Regions from separate parts of the Peribacillus sp. NPDC058075 genome, predicted to be linked through region 2. Evidence: riboswitches for the same ligand, from Rfam matches in the RefSeq annotation. Region 2 holds a riboswitch; each other region holds the start of a gene.
What was found. A riboswitch is a leader RNA that binds a small molecule or an ion and turns the genes downstream of it on or off. The one in region 2 is predicted to bind S-adenosylmethionine.
Positions count from the first base shown of each region.

Region 1 (6,068 bases), on a different contig from region 2:
ATTTTTGAAGGATACCGAATATGATGGCAAGGACTCCGTTTACCTTGATGTCGACCGTATCATCAATGAAGGAATGGCGGGCGGAAATGTGTATGAAGTCGCTAACCTTCAGAACATCGAAGAAGCACATGATTTTTATGATGAAACAGATCCAAATATCAATAAATGAATGATGTGAGCTCTCTTATGGAGAGCTCTCTTTTATATCAGTCAGACCGTTAACATTCAAATAGTTCCATTCTCCCTTGCACTCAACATATTTTCGTTTAATATCGATGTAATGATATGCTCTGAATCCCATTCATGCCCAGATATCTCGATAAGGGGATAGCGATTCGGTAAAACGACCTGCTGGATTTCTTGAACGGTCAGCCCTTGAGAATTCAGGCGTAAAATTTCGCCTTGGAGGTTTTCCAGATAATCCAGTTTTTTTCGAAACATTTCCTTCCCTTCAGGGACATGCCCAGCATGGCAGCAAAACACTTCCCCGAAGTCATATTGCAGTAATCTTTTTATTGAATCGATGATGACCGGAACAGACTCTTCCCGTAAGACAAGCTTTGTCTTTGGTGTTACGAAAAGGTCTCCTGAAAAGAGCATGCCATTACTGTGATTCAAATACACCATATGGTCCTTCGCATGGCCGGGGGTAAAAATCGGCTCCCACGTTTGGGTGCGCGAATGAATGGCCTCCCCTAGCGGCTCAGCTTTAAAGGCGTCTCTCTTTCCCCAGAAAATTTTGCGATATTCAGGATATTCAGCATCCCTTGCACAAACTTCAACCGACATCGGGTGAATGAAAAGCGGGACCTTTTTATGTTCCTGTATCCAGGCAGCGCCCCCCGTATGGTCTTCATGATAGTGAGTCAGGGCCACTGAGTCGAAGTCTGCGGACTCATAGAACGGAATAAGCTCTTTCAATAAAATCTCTGCTCCAGTATCTATCAATAGGCCATCCGTTAAAAAAACATTAACACTCATTCCCGCCTTGTTCCCGCCAGGAGTCCCGTGCACACAAACCACATCATTTATCGTCTTAATCTCTATCACTCAATTTCCTCCCCATCATTGTACAAAAATAGTTTCATCTTCCTTTTTTTAACTTTACTATAATAAATGTAGTACCACTTTACCTTTTTGACAAGGAAATACTGGAATAATTAACCTGGATGAAAATGCTGGATTCTTGTATAATAGCCCTTTTTTAACAGACCTTACAAAACTTTAATAATAAAAATCACCCCAAAAACTTCAAAAACGATTGACATTGTGAGATTTTACAAATAATATAGATTATATTAAAAAACTTGAAATATTCTAAAATAATAATTTACTTATCAAGAGTGACGGAGGGATCAGGCCCTGTGATGTCCGGCAACCGCCCTTAGGGAACGGTGCCACTTCCTGCAGAATGATTGCATTCTGAAAGATAAGACGAGATATAATTTCGCTGCCTCTTTCTGAATGATAGGGGCAGTTTTTTAATGTTTAAGGGGGAAAGCTCATGATTGAAATCCGTTCAGTCCGAAAGGAATACGTCTCGAAGAAAAACCGAGTTATCGGAGTGGATAACGTATCTTTAACCATTCAAACTGGTGAAGTGTATGGAATTGTCGGCTACAGTGGAGCTGGAAAAAGCTCATTACTCCGCTGCTTGAATTTGCTTGAACGTCCGACAAGTGGAAATATCATCATCGACGGCATTGATTTAACCTCTTTATCAAGTAAAGAGCTTCGTAAACAACGTCAAAAAATCGGAATGATATTCCAACACTTTTCACTGGTCAGTTCAAAAACCGTTTATGAAAATGTTGCTTTCGCCTTAAAGGCCGCGCATCGATCGAAGGATGCAATCAGTTTACGTGTATTGGAATTGTTGGAAATCGTAGGGCTCAGCGATAAGAAAGATGTCTATCCGGCGCAGCTTAGCGGTGGACAGAAGCAACGGGTAGGCATAGCCCGTGCCTTAGCAAATGACCCCACTGTACTATTATGTGATGAAGCGACTTCAGCACTTGATCCAACAACTACAAAAGCGATTTTACAATTATTGAAAAAGATAAGCAGTAAGCTTGGCATCACCATCGTGTTGATTACACATGAAATGGAAGTGGTCAAAGAACTATGCCACCGTGTCGCCGTCATGCAGGATGGCCGTGTAATTGAAGAAGGTCCCGTTTATGAAATATTTTCACAGCCCAAGCAGGAGTTAACGAAGCAATTCATTAGCAGTGTTCTGGATTTCGCACTCCCTCCGCACTTGATTGAAGAAAGTAAAGGTACGATCATTCAAATTCAATTCGAAGGGCAAACCGCTGGTGAGTCGATCCTTTCGGATACTCTCCAATCCCATTCAGTAAAGGGTAATATTTTACACGGTAAAATTGAGTATATCCAGGATGTCCCTTTAGGCATTTTAATCATCGAGTTAATAGGCGATGCAGCTCAAATTCATTCGGCATTGCAATATATAAAAAATCGTTCCAGTTCTGTGGAGGTGTTAAAACATGTCACTGCTTGATTCCATCGTCAATATTTTACCTGATCTTAATAAAGCCTTTCTTGAAACGATTTATATGGTCGGCGTTTCCCTTGCAGTAGCCCTGCTGATCGGTTTACCGCTTGGAGTATTGCTGTTTACCACAACAAGGAATTTATTTTTTGAAAATAGTATCGTGAATCGCTCTCTAGGATTCGCAGTCAATATTGTCCGTTCAATCCCTTTCATCATTCTCTTGGTTGCCCTCCTTCCTTTAACGGATCTTCTAACTGGATCGACGATAGGGCCGAGAGCGGCTACTGTTTCCCTGTCGGTGTCCGCAATACCTTTTTTTGCAAGAATCGTTGAAACGGCATTACGTGAAATAGACAGAGGAGTGATTGAAGCTGCAATTGCCGTAGGAGCCACTCCATGGATGATCATTAAGGATGTACTTCTCCCAGAGGCAAAACCGGGTATCATTCAAGGACTGACATTAACGACCATTTCGCTTATCGGTTACTCAGCAATGGCAGGGACAATCGGCGGAGGCGGAATTGGCGACCTGGCCATCCGGTACGGTTATTACCGTTATGACAACACAGTCATGATCACGACGATCGTCGTGCTGATCTGCCTTGTTCAAATCATTCAAATGGTTGGTGACAAGGCCTCATACATAGTTAACAAACGATAGTGATCCATCATTTTTCAATGATTCAATACATTTCATTACTCAGGAGGAATTTTAAATGAAGAAAATAGCTTCGTTATTATCAGTCTGTGCACTTGCCCTTGGCTTGGCAGCATGCGGGAGCGATGATGCATCCCCAAAAACTGAAGACAAAAAGGAATTGAAGATCGGGGCGACTACCGGGCCCTATGCCGATATGGTTAAAGAGGCCATAAAACCAGGTCTGGAAGATCTCGGTTACAAAATAGAGATCGTCGAATTCACCGACTATATCCAGCCGAATAAGTCCCTTGGCAACCATTCGATCGACGCCAACCTCTTCCAGCATAAGGTGTACATGGATAACTTCGCTAAAGAAAATGATTTAAAGCTTACCGACCTTATCATAGTTCCAACAGCACCAATGGGCATATATTCGAACAAGTATAAATCATTGAAAGAAATTAAAGACGGTACATCCCTTGCAGTGCCCAATGATCCGGTTAACCTCGCACGTGCACTTAAAGTGCTGGTGGATGAAGGGCTGATTGAAGTCGATCCAGATGTCGACCCTTTAAAAATATCTGAAAAGGATGTAACGAAAAATCCAAAAAACATTCAACTCAAACCATTGGAATCCGCTCAATTGCCCCGGGCAACAGACAGTGTTGACCTATCAGCGGTCCCTGGCAACTTCGCTCTTGCAGCGAAAATGGACCTACAGGATGCCATTGTTTTAGAAAAAATGCCTGATATATATCGAAACGTTGTTACAGTGAATACAAAAGATGTGGACTCCCAATTTGCAAAGGATATTAAATCAGTTGTGGAATCCGACCAGTTCGAAAAAGTCATCGATGACAAATTTGCCGGATTCGGAAAACCAGACTGGATGAATTGATCAAATAATCGTGGCCTGCTCCCCCTTATTGGGAGCAGGCCTTTCAATAAGGACAAAGTAGCGGCCGCGACGGAAAAACTTGAAATCCTTACAAACCTCGCAAGCAGATTCGTGGACTAAAAAAGCGATGGGGTTTTTAGTACATCGCTTTTTTAATTCCTTCAAGTTGTTCGTTTAAATCATCCTTTTCACCAAGCACACTTAGTATTTCAATATAATAAAAGAAGGTTTCAACCTACTGTCTGTTTCCATAGTCCAAGGAGATCACTTTCATGTTGTCTGTGAATGCCAGCTTTTCTATCGGCAGATTCCGTACGGCACTTTTCCCAATTCCATATATCTTCGAGAGTTTCTGATAAGGGACGGAATGTTAGTCCATTATTGATGGCTTTACCGTTATCGACAGCCGAAAATCCATTCAAAGGTTCCTTTCCTCCTGGTAAAGGGAATTCTTCCGGTATCCATAAAGGCATTTCTCCTCACGGCTCTACTTTATTGTCATTTAAAAATTTTTCAGATACCCATGTAAAATCAGCATTACTTCTTGTTACCTTTTTGCAGCCTTCAAGTAATTGCCCCATAGTCAGTGTGTAATCTGGGCCAACGGCATTATACGTACCTGTCATGCTTTTTTCTATCATTTGGATGATCCATTGGGCCAAGTCCCTTGCATCGATAACTTGGATTGGACGTCCAGAGCGACCAGGAGATAAAATTTCTCCCCCTTCCGCTATCCTTTTAAGCCAGTACGGCAATCGGTCAGTGTAATCATATGGACCCACTATTTGCCCGGCGCGAATTGAAAGGACTTTCCCCGGCAATTCTTTTTCAGCTGCATTTTCGCATAATGATTTTAACAGTCCATAATATTCACCGTATATCGGTCCAGCAGTTCCGCGGGTGATCACTTCTGCTTTGCTTTATCTTCATTTAGTGTGTGAACTTCTCCATTTTCATCAATTCCTGGCTCGGTCGGATCACTATAAACGGAGATGCTTGAAATATATGTATAATGTTTAACTTGATTAAGCAATCTGCAAGATTTCGATACAGTTCGAGGGATAAATCCTGATGTGTCAATGACTGCATCCCACTGTCTCCCTTTCAACATTTCCAAATCCCCGTCGCGGTCCCCTTTTAACTGTTCTATTCCGGGAAAGACATAAGGGTCGCTTCCACGATTAAAAAGTGTGACATCATGCCCTTTCCCTATCGCAGCTTTTGCTAAATACCGGCCTAAAAACCGTGTACCGCCCAATATTAAAATGTTCATAAGATCTCCTCCTCTTTAACGATATTCCATAAAGCATACGCAGTACCTTACCTATCATTAGTAATACTTGCAACTTTTCTTTGATTTTCCCTTTTGGAAAAACTAGCAATATCCTAATCTTTTGAACTTTATTCTTTTTCGCTATAATGATATGGAAAGGGAGAAAGAAGGTGGAACCGATGCTTGAAAATCTTAAACAAAAATTCCCGAACGCTCTTACCAATAAAAAGGATACTGATGATATTTCTGAATATGTTTGGTTTGAAGACTCCAGAAGTATACTTGGCATTCCCCGTTCAGAAATCACAGCCGAGGAAATTCGTTTATTGGAGCTGCTTTTTGCTCCTTCCATAAACCCAAATAACCTCCATGCACATCCAGATTCATCATGGAAAAATTTTTTATCCGAACCGAATGCACCAATGCCTTTAACGAGCTGGGAGAATGTTCGATTCCTTCATTTCAAGCTGACTCATGCTGATTTTTCCAACTCCGATTTTGAAGAGGCCTTCCTCGCTTTCGTTCCATCTGACGCAGCTATTATCTGGGAAAGTGAAACGGCAGGAGTCTTAATTGAAACGGACAAGGATGAACCATTATCAAATAAAGAACTAATCGCCATTTCTTCCACGCTTGAAAGTGATTTTTATGTAAAGACCCGTATGTTCACGGGGCGCTTTCACCCTGTAAATCAAGACCTTCACCATCACTGGGCCCTGGAGAAAAGATGTTTTGATTTGGC
Region 1 is NZ_JBHVSL010000001.1:3,253,103-3,259,170, forward strand. It holds gene ACFVS1_RS16165 (hypothetical protein) at 1-169, shown strand, start outside; gene ACFVS1_RS16170 (MBL fold metallo-hydrolase) at 226-1,050, opposite strand; SAM riboswitch class I at 1,332-1,436, shown strand; gene ACFVS1_RS16175 (methionine ABC transporter ATP-binding protein) at 1,505-2,521, shown strand; gene ACFVS1_RS16180 (methionine ABC transporter permease) at 2,508-3,176, shown strand; gene ACFVS1_RS16185 (MetQ/NlpA family ABC transporter substrate-binding protein) at 3,232-4,053, shown strand; gene ACFVS1_RS16190 (hypothetical protein) at 4,284-4,475, opposite strand; gene ACFVS1_RS16195 (NAD-dependent epimerase/dehydratase family protein) at 4,533-4,961, opposite strand; gene ACFVS1_RS16200 (NAD-dependent epimerase/dehydratase family protein) at 4,958-5,326, opposite strand; gene ACFVS1_RS16205 (PucR family transcriptional regulator) at 5,506-6,068, shown strand, end outside.
Region 1: another riboswitch for S-adenosylmethionine. It lies ahead of ACFVS1_RS16175 (methionine ABC transporter ATP-binding protein); the one in region 2 lies ahead of ACFVS1_RS18500 (methionine ABC transporter ATP-binding protein).

Region 2 (6,068 bases):
CTTCAATGCCCAATTCTTGTTTGATCCAATCATAACCTTCCGCTTCCAAGCGGGCAGCAAGTTCAGGACCGCCTGATTTTACGACGCGTCCTTGCATCATTACATGTACAAAATCAGGAGTGATGTAATTTAATAGACGTTGGTAGTGAGTGATGATCAAGCATCCAAAGTCTTCTCCGCGCATTTCATTGATTCCTTTTGAAACGACTTTAAGTGCATCGATATCTAGACCTGAATCAATCTCATCCAAGATTGCAATTTTAGGTTGGATCATCATTAATTGAAGAATCTCGTTGCGTTTTTTCTCTCCGCCGGAGAAACCTTCATTCAAATAGCGTTGCGCCATATCTTCATCCATTTCAAGGAATTCCATTTTTTGATCCATTTGACGGATGAACTTCATCAATGAAATTTCATCGCCTTCTTCACGGCGTGCGTTAATGGAAGAACGTAAGAAGTCAGCATTTGTAACACCGCTGATTTCACTTGGATATTGCATAGCTAGGAATAGACCGACACGAGCGCGCTCGTCGACTTCCATTTCCAATACATCTTCACCATCGAATGTGATGCTTCCGCTCGTTACTTCATATTTAGGGTGACCCATGATTGCTGATGATAAAGTGGATTTACCAGTTCCATTTGGTCCCATGATCGCATGGATTTCTCCACCTTTAACTTCAAGGTTTACCCCTTTTAAAATCTCTTTACCTTCAATTGATACGTGAAGATCTTTAACCGTTAATGTAGAAGCTGACATAATAATACCTCCGTGAACTAATTCCAATTTTATTACCAGAAAGTAAAGATTACTTTCTATCACTATAATTTACGTAAAAGCATTCTCACTTTATTCTCATTCCAATTTTATAACAAATCCAATTTAGAATCAACTAAATAGATAGGGTTTCCACTTCTTCCATGTTAAAAACTTGTCCCATTCTTACTATACTAACAGATATAGCCTGTTTACTGCATAATCATACTTATTTTAGCTTTTGTTAAAATTATCTTATTATTCGGCAAATCTTCGTCCTTATTAATATATGTTCGAAGAATTCGATTGCAAGGTATGAACGTTCCGCTATAAAAAGAAAAAAATCGGACTGTCAGGTATTATGTAAGTTTATCCAATAAGGAAACCCTTATTTTATGGACCACTTTCCATTTTACCTCTACAGACCGATCTTTTAAAGAACTACTTTTATATGCTTAGCCGTGAATTTTGCGTTGCAGGTCCTGGACCATTTTGTTGCACTTTACATGTTCCCTATCCCGTTCTTTCTCAACCTCGATACGGAGGTCTAAATTTCTACTGTATTCACTGTATCCAATCCCATGTGAAGACTGCATCGCCTTTTCCATTTCGCTTGTTACATTTAAATCCAGAGTATTGATAGTGAACCATCCTTTCAAATTTGTGAATCATTTTTTTACCTTCATTATCTCTATACCCTTTCCTTTTCTGATTAAACATGAAATGAATTAAATTAAGCCAAAGACTGAAACAAACTGGATCATCAATAAGTTTGTCTACAGTTTTTAGGTGTTTAGGTTTTCAAAATTTGAACGTTACTTTCTGCTTCAGGCACTCGCTTTCCGCGGGCGGTCCGGAAGCCTCCCCGGCGCTTTTGCGCCTGCAGGGTCTCTCCCTTGACTCGCTTTTCCCGCAGGAATCTCGTACCCTCCGTTCCAATCCACTAAGACCAAACAATCAGATAGAATCACTTTCACCTAAGGTTTCCAAAATGAAGTGCCTCACTTCTCTAAGTCCGGAAAAAATTATGAGCGACGCATTATGTAAAAGCTGAACGGACAAACCAGCACGCTTATTCATTTATTCGTCAGCAGACCGTAATGGATTTGTGTTGGGACGATAGTAAGCGGTAAAATTCGTATTAAGAGCCTCTGATTGAACAAGTGATTAAGAAGCTGGAAACCCTGAAGCTGTTGACGCAGATGCAACTAACAAAACACCAGCTTTCTCTTTACACGTCCTCGAACAAAAAGAGAGATTCTTGTGCAACCATGGCTGTATGTAATATGAGCGTTTTGGTTATTATCTCTGCCCCTTGGCACTCAACAACAAATATAGAAGGCTATCGTGAGTACAAATCGCTTTAAATGCTTCAAATCCAATATAAAAACAAAAAGGTTTCGGAATGAGTCTATTCCGAAACCTTTTTGTTTACAAACTGCTGCCTGAATTAAATCAGGTCGCCATTCTTGAATTATTTATCCGCGGGTACAACTGCACCTTTGTATTCTTTAAGAATGAAATCTTGAATTTCTTTAGAATGCAATACTTCTACAAGCGCTTTTATTGCTTCTTTATTTTCGTCACCTTTGTTTACGGCAATGACATTCACATATGGTGATTCCGAATCTTCAATTGCAATCGAATCTTCAAGCGGATTCAATCCTGCGTCAATTGCATAGTTGGAGTTGATCAAGACTGCATCGCCTTCGCCGCTCTCATAAATTTTAGGAAGCAGGGCGGCTTCATAATCAGCATCAAATTTAAGGTTTTTCTTATTTTCAACGATGTCTTTAGTTGTAGCCGTCGTTTTATCGATGCCTTCTTTCAAAGTGATCAGGCCATTCTTTTCCAAAAGGGATAAAGCGCGTCCATGATCAGCGACAGAGCTGCTCAAAATGATCGTTGCTCCATTAGGAAGTTTATCGATGCTTTTATATTTTTGAGAGTATAGTGCTATTGGCTCGATATGGATTCCCCCAGCATTGACGAAATCATATCCATTTTCTTTAATTTGCGACTCTAAGTAAGGAATGTGCTGAAAATAGTTAGCATCCAATTCCTTATCATTCAACGCCTTATTCGGTAAAATATAGTCCTGGAATGTTTCAATTTCCAAATCGATTCCTTTTTCTTTAAGAAGCGGCTTAGCTTCTTCAAGGATTTCAGCATGAGGAACATTGGATGCCCCTACAACTATTTTCTTCGATTCTTTCTCCGTATCACTGCCGCTTTTATCCTTTTCACTTCCACAAGCTGCCAAAGCGATAGATAACACTAAAATTAATGCAAATCCTAAAAACTTTTTCATCCTATTCATCTCCCTTTATCTTTTGTCCAATTTAGATGTAATCACATCTCCAATAATTTGAATTATGAAGACGATAATTAGAATAACGATCGTCGCTACAAGCGTAACGTCATTTTGATTTCTTTGATAGCCGTCCAAATAGGCTAGATTACCAAGCCCGCCTGCGCCGATGACCCCGGCCATCGCGGTATATCCAACCAATGCAATCGATGTTACCGTAATCCCGGAAATAAGGGCAGGCATCGACTCTGGAAGAAGGACCTTCCAAATGATCGTGCTCGTTTTTGCCCCCATCGATTTAGCTGCTTCAATTACCCCTTTATCGATTTCACGAAGGCCGATTTCAACCATACGCGCATAAAATGGTGCCGCACCGATAATAAGTGCCGGCAGTGCAGCGTTCTCTCCGATCATGGAACCGACAAGCGCTTTAGTGAAAGGAATGAGCAGCACAATCAAAATAAGAAATGGAATGGAACGGAATATATTGACGACAGCGCTCATGACCCCGTTGACTGCCCGGTTTTCCCACATATTACCCTTCCCTGTCAGGAACAGGATCAATCCTAATATTATACCTATAAAAAAGGTTGCCACTACAGAGATGCTTGTCATGTAAAGCGTTTCCCTCGTAGCTTCAATAATGTCTTCCCAATCAACATTCGGCAATAATTCTTCAAGCATGAGTAATCACCTCCACGCCTACCTGCTGTGCTTTAATGAATTCGATTGCGCGGATCATTTCATCCTCAGTGCCATCAAGATGGATAAACAATGTTCCATATGAACCGCTTCTTGTTTGGGATATCTTGCCTTGAACGATATTGACATCCAACTCGAAATTACGTACAAGTTTGGTGATCAACGGGCTTTCTGCATGATCGCCTACAAAGGTCAATTGAATCACTTTGCCTTCAGGATAGCGTTCGAGCAAATGGTCCATCGTTTCTTTCGTTTCTTCCGGTTCCGTTACCTGTTGCACGAAACGCTTCGTCATTTGTTCTTTAGGGTTCTTGAAAACATCCAGGACAGGTCCCTGTTCAACAACTTGCCCGCTTTCCATCACGGCGACGCGATGGCAGATTTTGCGTATCACATGCATTTCATGTGTTATCAAGACGATCGTCAATCCCAAGCGCTGATTGATGTCAACAAGCAATTCGAGTATGGAGTCGGTAGTCTGCGGATCCAAAGCAGAAGTCGCTTCATCACACAGCAGCACTTTAGGGTCGTTTGCCAGAGCCCTGGCAATTCCCACCCTTTGCTTTTGCCCTCCGCTTAATTGTGAAGGATAGGCCTTTTCCCTGCCTTCCAGTCCGACTAACTTGATCAATTCGTTCACACGCTTGGTTCGTTCAGTTTTTGAAACTCCTGCAATTTCCAATGGGAAAGATATATTCTCCTGAACGGTCCTCGACCATAATAGATTGAAATGTTGGAAAATCATGCTGATTTCTTGACGGGCCTTACGGAGCTGAGCCCCTTTAATTTTTGAAATTTCCTTCTCAGCCACCACAACGGATCCCTCTGTGGGAGTTTCCAATCCATTCAGCATTCTGATTAAAGTGCTTTTCCCCGCTCCACTATAACCGATGATACCGAAAATCTCGCCTTTATTTATTTCAACATTCACATTATTTACAGCCTTGATCGTCTCACTGTTTCCTTTTCCTGTTCGGAACAGTTTACTGACTTTTGTCAATGTAATCATTAATCCTCACCTCTTTTATCCAATAAAACCTATGAACTTAGTTGATTTCTCTACATTATTAGTCTGTTTCTCATATCATGCACATGTTTCCCCCATTAAAAACAGAAAAAACCTTTCTGCATGAGCAGAAAGGCAGGTGAAGAAACAGGCCTTTCTCTCATCTGCCAAAGTAATTAAACTTTGTGTGAATTGGCACCTTTCCAAGGAAATCTCCTTGTCGGTTGCCGGGTTTCATCGGGCACATCCCTCCACCTCTCTTGATAAGAGCTAATATATAGAATATTTGTACATCATTAAGTTCTTTAGTATGGAGAAATTTTATCATAGATAAAAAAGGAGCGCAATGTATAATATTTCTAGTACAAGCATATACAGAAACTTTACTTAAACTGTTTTGGATGTCAAGGAGACGATATTCGTTGCTTTTTCAATTGCCTGCTCCAAATCTTCTAGTAAATCCTCTACATTTTCAATCCCAATCGATAAACGGACTTGGTCGGCACTCACACCCGCTTTCGTAAGACCCGCCTCATTCAATTGTTGATGGGTCGTACTGGCTGGGTGGATGATCAAGCTCTTCGCATCACCAACATTCGCTACATGGGACCATAATTTCACCGCATTGATAAGTTTTGCCCCAGCTTCTCGATTACCTTGTATCCCAAATGTAACGACAGATCCAGCTCCCTTTGGCAAATATTTACCCGCAAGGGCTTTATCGGGATGATCCTCATCACCAGGATATGAAACCCAAGTCACGGCAGGATGGTTTTTTAAATATTTAATGACCGACTTGGTGTTTGCCAGATGCTCTTTCATCCTTACATGAAGCGTTTCAAGTCCAAGCGTAAACTGGAATGCACTTTGAGCACTTAGAGCAGGGCCTAAATCACGGAGTAACTGGACTCGGGCTTTCGTTATGAACGCGGCAGGTCCAACTGCCTCGGCGTATACCAGACCGTCGTAACTTGGGTCAGGCTCCGTGAAGCCAGGGTAATTTGGCGAGTTCCAATCGAATTTCCCACCATCCACGATGACACCGCCCAGCGTCGTTCCATTTCCCAGAAGCCATTTTGTAGCAGAATGGATGACAATATCCGCTCCAAAATCAATTGGTCTGCATAGATACGGTGTCGCAAAGGTATTATCAATGATCAAAGGTATTCCTGCATCATGGGCGATTTTCGCTACCGCTTCTATATCAAGCACCCTCAAACTTGGATTTCCGATCGTTTCAGCAAAAATGGCTTTAGTTCTTGGCGTAATCGCCCTTTTGAAATTTTCGGGGT
Region 2 is NZ_JBHVSL010000002.1:150,842-156,909, forward strand. It holds gene sufC (Fe-S cluster assembly ATPase SufC) at 1-760, opposite strand, end outside; gene ACFVS1_RS26915 (YuzK family famiily protein) at 1,213-1,365, opposite strand; gene ACFVS1_RS18485 (hypothetical protein) at 1,585-1,734, opposite strand; gene ACFVS1_RS18490 (MetQ/NlpA family ABC transporter substrate-binding protein) at 2,232-3,068, opposite strand; gene ACFVS1_RS18495 (methionine ABC transporter permease) at 3,084-3,752, opposite strand; gene ACFVS1_RS18500 (methionine ABC transporter ATP-binding protein) at 3,745-4,779, opposite strand; SAM riboswitch class I at 4,934-5,046, opposite strand; gene ACFVS1_RS18505 (O-acetylhomoserine aminocarboxypropyltransferase/cysteine synthase family protein) at 5,164-6,068, opposite strand, start outside.

Region 3 (6,068 bases), on a different contig from region 2:
CCTAAGCCACTCTTCAAAGTCGGTTTGTGCCACGGCACCTTCAAAGGTATGAACGACTGCAGTTAAATGCAAATGGTCATGTACATTAAGCTTTTGATGACCATTTTGCCGATTTCTTTGCATCCCTTGCAATGATTTTAAGGAAACGTCTGCATACTCCGTCAATAAACATACAGCATCCGTATTCAGTGCCTGTATCGTATATATCAGCTGTGCGGCCTCCATCTCACTTACTAAATCCGCTTTATTCATTAAAATGAAATCGGCATGGTGAATTTGCTCGGCAAGCAGCTGTCGAAGCTGCGGAGACAGTTCCTCGCGATCGCGCCACCTTAATAAATCGACTACCGTGATAATCCCTTTATACTCCAGCCTTTTGGCGAAAATCGGCGACATGATGCCATCCAATACTTCAACTGGATGGGCAGCACCCGTCGTTTCAATATAAACCGCATCCAGGTCATTTTCGGTTAGCAATTCATGAAGCTGAACCTCCAATTTATCTTGAATTGTGCAGCAGATGCACCCGTCAAACAACTCCTTCAGAGGCACTTCATCACCAATGAGTCCGCTGTCAACCGATACACTGCCGAGCTCATTTAAAAGCACGGCCACTTTTCTGCCCGCGTCACTTTCCTGCTTTAATATATTTCGAAGAAGCGTCGTTTTCCCGCTGCCGAGAAAGCCGCCCAATATGTATACTTCGGTTGTATTCATTCTTATCTGCTCCTATAATCCGGTTAAATTCGATTCGGTTAAATTTTATCATACTTATCATACTAACGCACTTGCCGATCCAAATAAAAAAACCAGCCCTTAAGCTGGTTTCAGACATAGACAAATTTGAAGAAAACCGAGTTCGACTGCAAGTTTTTATTTAGAATCGTTACAGTCGATTTGAGAAATTCGCTCTCTTTCCGCCGACTGTCTGCCAAGCCTCCTCGACGCAAGCGTCTGTGGGGTCTAGGCTAGCCAGTTATTCGGCAGGAGTGTCGCAAATTTCTTCAATTCAATAAGGAATACAGTAAAAAAACATTAGGGAATCTGGTCTTGTTTTAAAAAATCATAGTTTCAGGACGATACCATTCCGTTTTCCTTTTCTCGACAAATTGAACCCAGCTCTTAAGCTGGTTTTTTAACATTGATTCATGCTTGGACTTCGTCTTTTTCGTAAATCGGCACCCATCCTGCCGCTGTAACGAAAATGCGGACAGCAACAGTTTTCCTATCCTCTGCAAGCGTGAAATAATGTCTTGTTGATTCTGGAACGCTAATAAGATCTCCTGGATTAAGGCGTACATCAAACCACTGGTTATCTTTGCCTTCAATGGCAAAGATACTCGTTCCGCCCGCTATGAAACGCACTTCATCATCTTCATGGTGATGTTCCTGCTTAAAGTTTTCAAGCATTTGATCCAAGTTCGGATTCGCATCGGATAATGTGATGATATCATGCGCTTTATAACCTCTTCTTTCCGAGATTTCCGTTATCTCTGATTGGAATGCTACAAGGATTTCCTCCTTGTCAGCATCTGTTAAATCGTATTTTTCCACGAGATGGGCCGGTAATTTAGAAATGTCCCATTGCTCATAAATAACCCCTTGTGTTTCTAAAAATTCTTTTACCTGTTCACCGTTTTCAATAACCTCGTTTGTTTCATGGAATCTGATTGTCGCCATCATTCATTCCTCCTCTATGAGTGTTTATCTTAAAGAACCTGCAAACGCCTTTTGTTGATTAAGCAACATTTGATATTGAAATAAAAATTCGCAAGCTTCAAGTATTCTCTTTGCTTCGAGTCCGCTTTTACCCCAAACCGTAATACCATGATTGCGGATCAGCACGGCGCCAGAGTCTTCTTCGACATGTGACTCGAACTTATCGGATAACAGCGGAATGTCAGCATGATTATATATGATAGGGATCCGAAGTTCCGAATCCTCATCCCACCGACCGGTCGCTTTAATGATTTCATGATTACGAAAAGAAACTTGGCCTTCATCTCCGTACAATTCGGATATCACATTATTTTCAACTGTATGGACATGGAGTACACAGTTCGCATTCGTTTTCCGGTAAATGACTGTATGAAGTAAAGTTTCGGCCGATGGTCTTAGGTTCGTTTCTTCAACTGGCTTTCCTTTTAAATCCACCAGTAAAAAGTCCGAATCCGATTGTTTCCTTTTATCCTTACCGCTTGCCGTAATATAAAAGAAAGGGCTTTTGGGCTCCCGAATGGACAAATTCCCGCTAGTTCCCATAAACCAATCCCTTTCGGCCAGTTCAACTTTAATATCTGCCAGCTCCTGCCATTCCTTAGAATGAATGTTCATGCTTTAACCGCCTCCTGCTGCTTTAAAATATCAATGACATCAAAAAACGTTTCAAATCCTTGATGTGGAATCCCTTCCCTATCGCATTTTTCAAGCAGTATGTCACGGGCTATGACAAAATCGGCCTGTTTGGCAGCTTCAAAATCCGTTACTGAATCTCCAATTACGAATGTAAAATCTTCTGCACCCGCTATTTCCCTCATAATGGATGGCTTGCAGCAACCGCAATCATTATTACATTGATCATCACAAGCATGTGGCCACTCAATATAAATCTTTTCCTTATCAAAAAATGCATGGTTGCAATAAACGGACTCTGTTGGCAAGATATCATTTAAAAGCGGTGCAATGAAAAAATCCATGCCTCCGCTTACAATATATAAAGGGATGTTAACTTGTTTCGTATACTCAACGAATTCATTAAACCCTGGACGAATGCCAGCCGTCTTTCTTACATATTGGATGATGTCATCCTTCAAGCCGCTATCAAGCAGGGAAAACATATCCCCTACTCCTGAAGATATACTGATTTTTTGCTGAAGGACACCGTCTTTCAACGCTTCCCATTCCGGAGGCGCAAATTTCTTCATGATGGAAATGATATTATCCGTGTTGGTGATCGTTCCGTCAAAATCACAAAAGATGATCGGTTTCATTATTTCTTATAGGCCTCCCCATAACACAAGAGCTTTTTTTAGTGTTTCATCCTCAGCAGCCGCTTCAGATAGGTCCTTTCCTGCCAGTACGGTTTCCACAGCAGAACGGAAAGCCTTTGCTCCGCCCTCTGCTCCATCAGGATGCCCGTGAATTCCACCTCCGGCATTAATCACACTATCGATTCCAAAGTCCTTGATTAGGTCCGGAACCATGCCCGGATGAATGCCAGCAGAAGGAACAGGGAAGGCTTTTTTCCATGAAAGTTCATCTTTTGTCAGAGCTTCAGCAATCGCCAAGGTCTCCTTTTTTTCAAGTGCGACATTTCCATAAGGGGACGGGAACAAGGATAAATCCGCACCTGATAACCTTACTAATTTACCAAGCAATAATGGATAGCCGACCCCATAAAATGATGAGGCTGCCAATGCCCCGCTATATGCAGGGTGCGCCATGATCGGCAGCTTGATACGATCATGTTCACTCAAGGCCTGCAATACATCCAAACCATATGTATGAACGTTGAACAACAAGGCATCTGCCCCTGCATCAGCCGCTTGCTCTGCCTTATCCAATAATTCGAATGTTTTCCCTGATAGATTGACAGCATATAAAGTACGGTGGCCAGTGGTTTCATAGACATCATTCAATATTCTTTTTCCCGTTCTTATTCTATCGAAAAATGGAGTCAGTTCCTGGTCGAAGAGGATCTCATCATCTTTAACTAGGTCGACACCTCCTAATGCTTGTTGCCTCAATTGCTCATTATGGAATGTCAGGTCTCTTCCTAATACACCTTTAAAGATACTCATCACCAGAGGCCGGTTAAATACGCCAACCTTTTTCCTAATGCCTTCAATGCCAAATTGCGGCCCGGGAAAGGCTTTTTGAATATCGCCGACAAAATCCAAGTCGATAAGTTTTATTTCTCCGTCCAATGAAAGTTTGCCGAAGACCGTCGTGAGGATTGCAGGTAAATCATTGGAGAAATTCCTTGCCGGATAGGCAATTTTAATAAGCGACCGGTATATTTTACGATTAAAGTAGCTGTTTGCCCTCTCTTCTTCAGAAAGCGGTGTCACCGATACGACGCGTCCCTTATGTTTTTCCAGTTGTTTCTGGACCAAATGGGGCAGGTCCGTCCATGTCCCGACAGTCAATCCTAAGGCAATGCTCTCTGCTTTTTTCTCATGATTTCCCTTAGAATCATGAATTAAATAAGTAGCGACTATCTCGCTCATTTGATCACTCCTATATCACGTTAGTAAACTCTCGATGTCATTAACCTGAAATGGTCTCAAAATGGCAAAAGCCCCTTCATAAAGAAGAGGCTTTAAAAAGCCATCTTCTTATCTCCCAGCCATTGGCTGCAAGAATTAGCACCGTGCCTTGTGGATTTCAAGAAAAATCCGGCGAAGAATTCCGCCCCATTTTACAATGGAATTACGGTCGGTTGCTGGGCTTCATAGGGCTAGTCCCTCCACCTGCTCAAAATAAGAAAACGCTGATATATATATTTGCATCCAAGTATCGAAAGATTAAGAATTTATTTTGTATTCTGACAGGTAATTCCTACTTTGTCAATAAGTTTTAACTATTTTAGGGTGAATTAATCGGATTTATCATTGTGGTTAAAATATATTTAATCTACTTATCCGTTCTACAGCCTCTTTCAGCCGTTCTTCCGAAGTCAGCAGCCCTACCCTGACGTATCCTTCGCCAAATTCACCAAATCCATTCCCTGCAGCAACAGCAACATGTGCACGCGTTAATAAATAGTCTGCAAAAGTCTCGGACGTAAAACCTTTAGGTACCTTGAGCCAGGCAAAAAATGATGCCGCAGGAGCTTTGACATCCCAGCCGATTGCCCTCAATCCCTCTATGAAAACATTCCTTCGCCCTTCGTACATCTGCACTAACTGCTCTACACAGGTTTGCGAGTCAAGCAAAGCGCTTGCCGCAGCTTCTTGTATCGCCGGGAAGAGACTCACATAAAGATGGTCTTGTAATAGTTCAAGAGCTTCTATGACACTCTTATTCCCCACTGCGAATCCGACTCTCCACCCTGCCATATTGTATGTTTTCGATAGTGTGTATATTTCTATTCCTATTTCCTTCGCTCCCTCTGACTGGAGAAAGCTTATTGGTTTTTTTCCGTCGAATCCTATCGCCCCATACGCGAAGTCGTGGACCACACAAATTGAATGCTCTTTTGCAAAAGAGACGGTCTCATCAAAGAAACTTTCAGTTGCAGAAGCACCTGTGGGATTGTTCGGATAGTTCAAGAACATCATTTTGGCTTTATCAAGCACTTCTTTATGTATGTCACTGTATTTTGGAAGAAAATCATTTTCTTCTGTCAAGGGCATGAATTCGGTCTTTGCCTGGGCTAAAACAACACCGGAAAGATAATCCGGATAGCCGGGATCCGGAACAAGGATCGTATCACCCGGATTCAATAAACACTGCGGCAGTTCGACAAGACCTGCCTTTCCCCCGAAGAGAATCGCCACTTCACTTTTCGGATCCAGCTTGACACCGTATTCACGTTCATAAAAGACGGCAGCAGCGTCTTTTAAATATTGATGCCCCCGGAATGGCGAATATTTATGATTAATTGTTTTTTCGGCCGCAGACTGCAAACTTTTCACGATATGGTCCGGTGTCGGCTGATCAGGGTTTCCCTGGCCTAAATTAATGACATCATGTCCTTGCTCCGTGATGGCATTGACTTTTGCGACAAGTGAGGCAAAAAACTGCTTGGGCAGGTCCTGAAGCTGTCCGGATTTTTCGAATTGCACCATTTATACACCTTCTCTGAAATTTCTTGAAATTCTAGTCACAAATGATATATGTTTATCATAGTCTTGTAAAGTATTTTTTACCATGTGGGGGTTTTAAACGATGAATTGGAAAATAGCTTGTATACAAATGGATATAGCATTCGGGCAACCTGATATCAATTTTCAGGTTGCGGAACAATGGTTGGAAAAAGCAGCACGGTCAGAACCTGATATCATCATTTTACCAGAGCTTTGGACAACCGGATACGACTTAAGCAGGTTAAATGAGATTGCTGA
Region 3 is NZ_JBHVSL010000001.1:1,377,063-1,383,130, reverse strand. It holds gene ACFVS1_RS07000 (CobW family GTP-binding protein) at 1-717, opposite strand, end outside; gene ACFVS1_RS06995 (cupin domain-containing protein) at 1,147-1,680, opposite strand; gene ACFVS1_RS06990 (methylthioribulose 1-phosphate dehydratase) at 1,705-2,334, opposite strand; gene ACFVS1_RS06985 (2-hydroxy-3-keto-5-methylthiopentenyl-1-phosphate phosphatase) at 2,331-2,990, opposite strand; gene mtnW (2,3-diketo-5-methylthiopentyl-1-phosphate enolase) at 2,997-4,229, opposite strand; SAM riboswitch class I at 4,335-4,488, opposite strand; gene ACFVS1_RS06975 (pyridoxal phosphate-dependent aminotransferase) at 4,620-5,792, opposite strand; gene ACFVS1_RS06970 (carbon-nitrogen family hydrolase) at 5,893-6,068, shown strand, end outside.
Region 3: another riboswitch for S-adenosylmethionine. It lies ahead of mtnW (2,3-diketo-5-methylthiopentyl-1-phosphate enolase); the one in region 2 lies ahead of ACFVS1_RS18500 (methionine ABC transporter ATP-binding protein).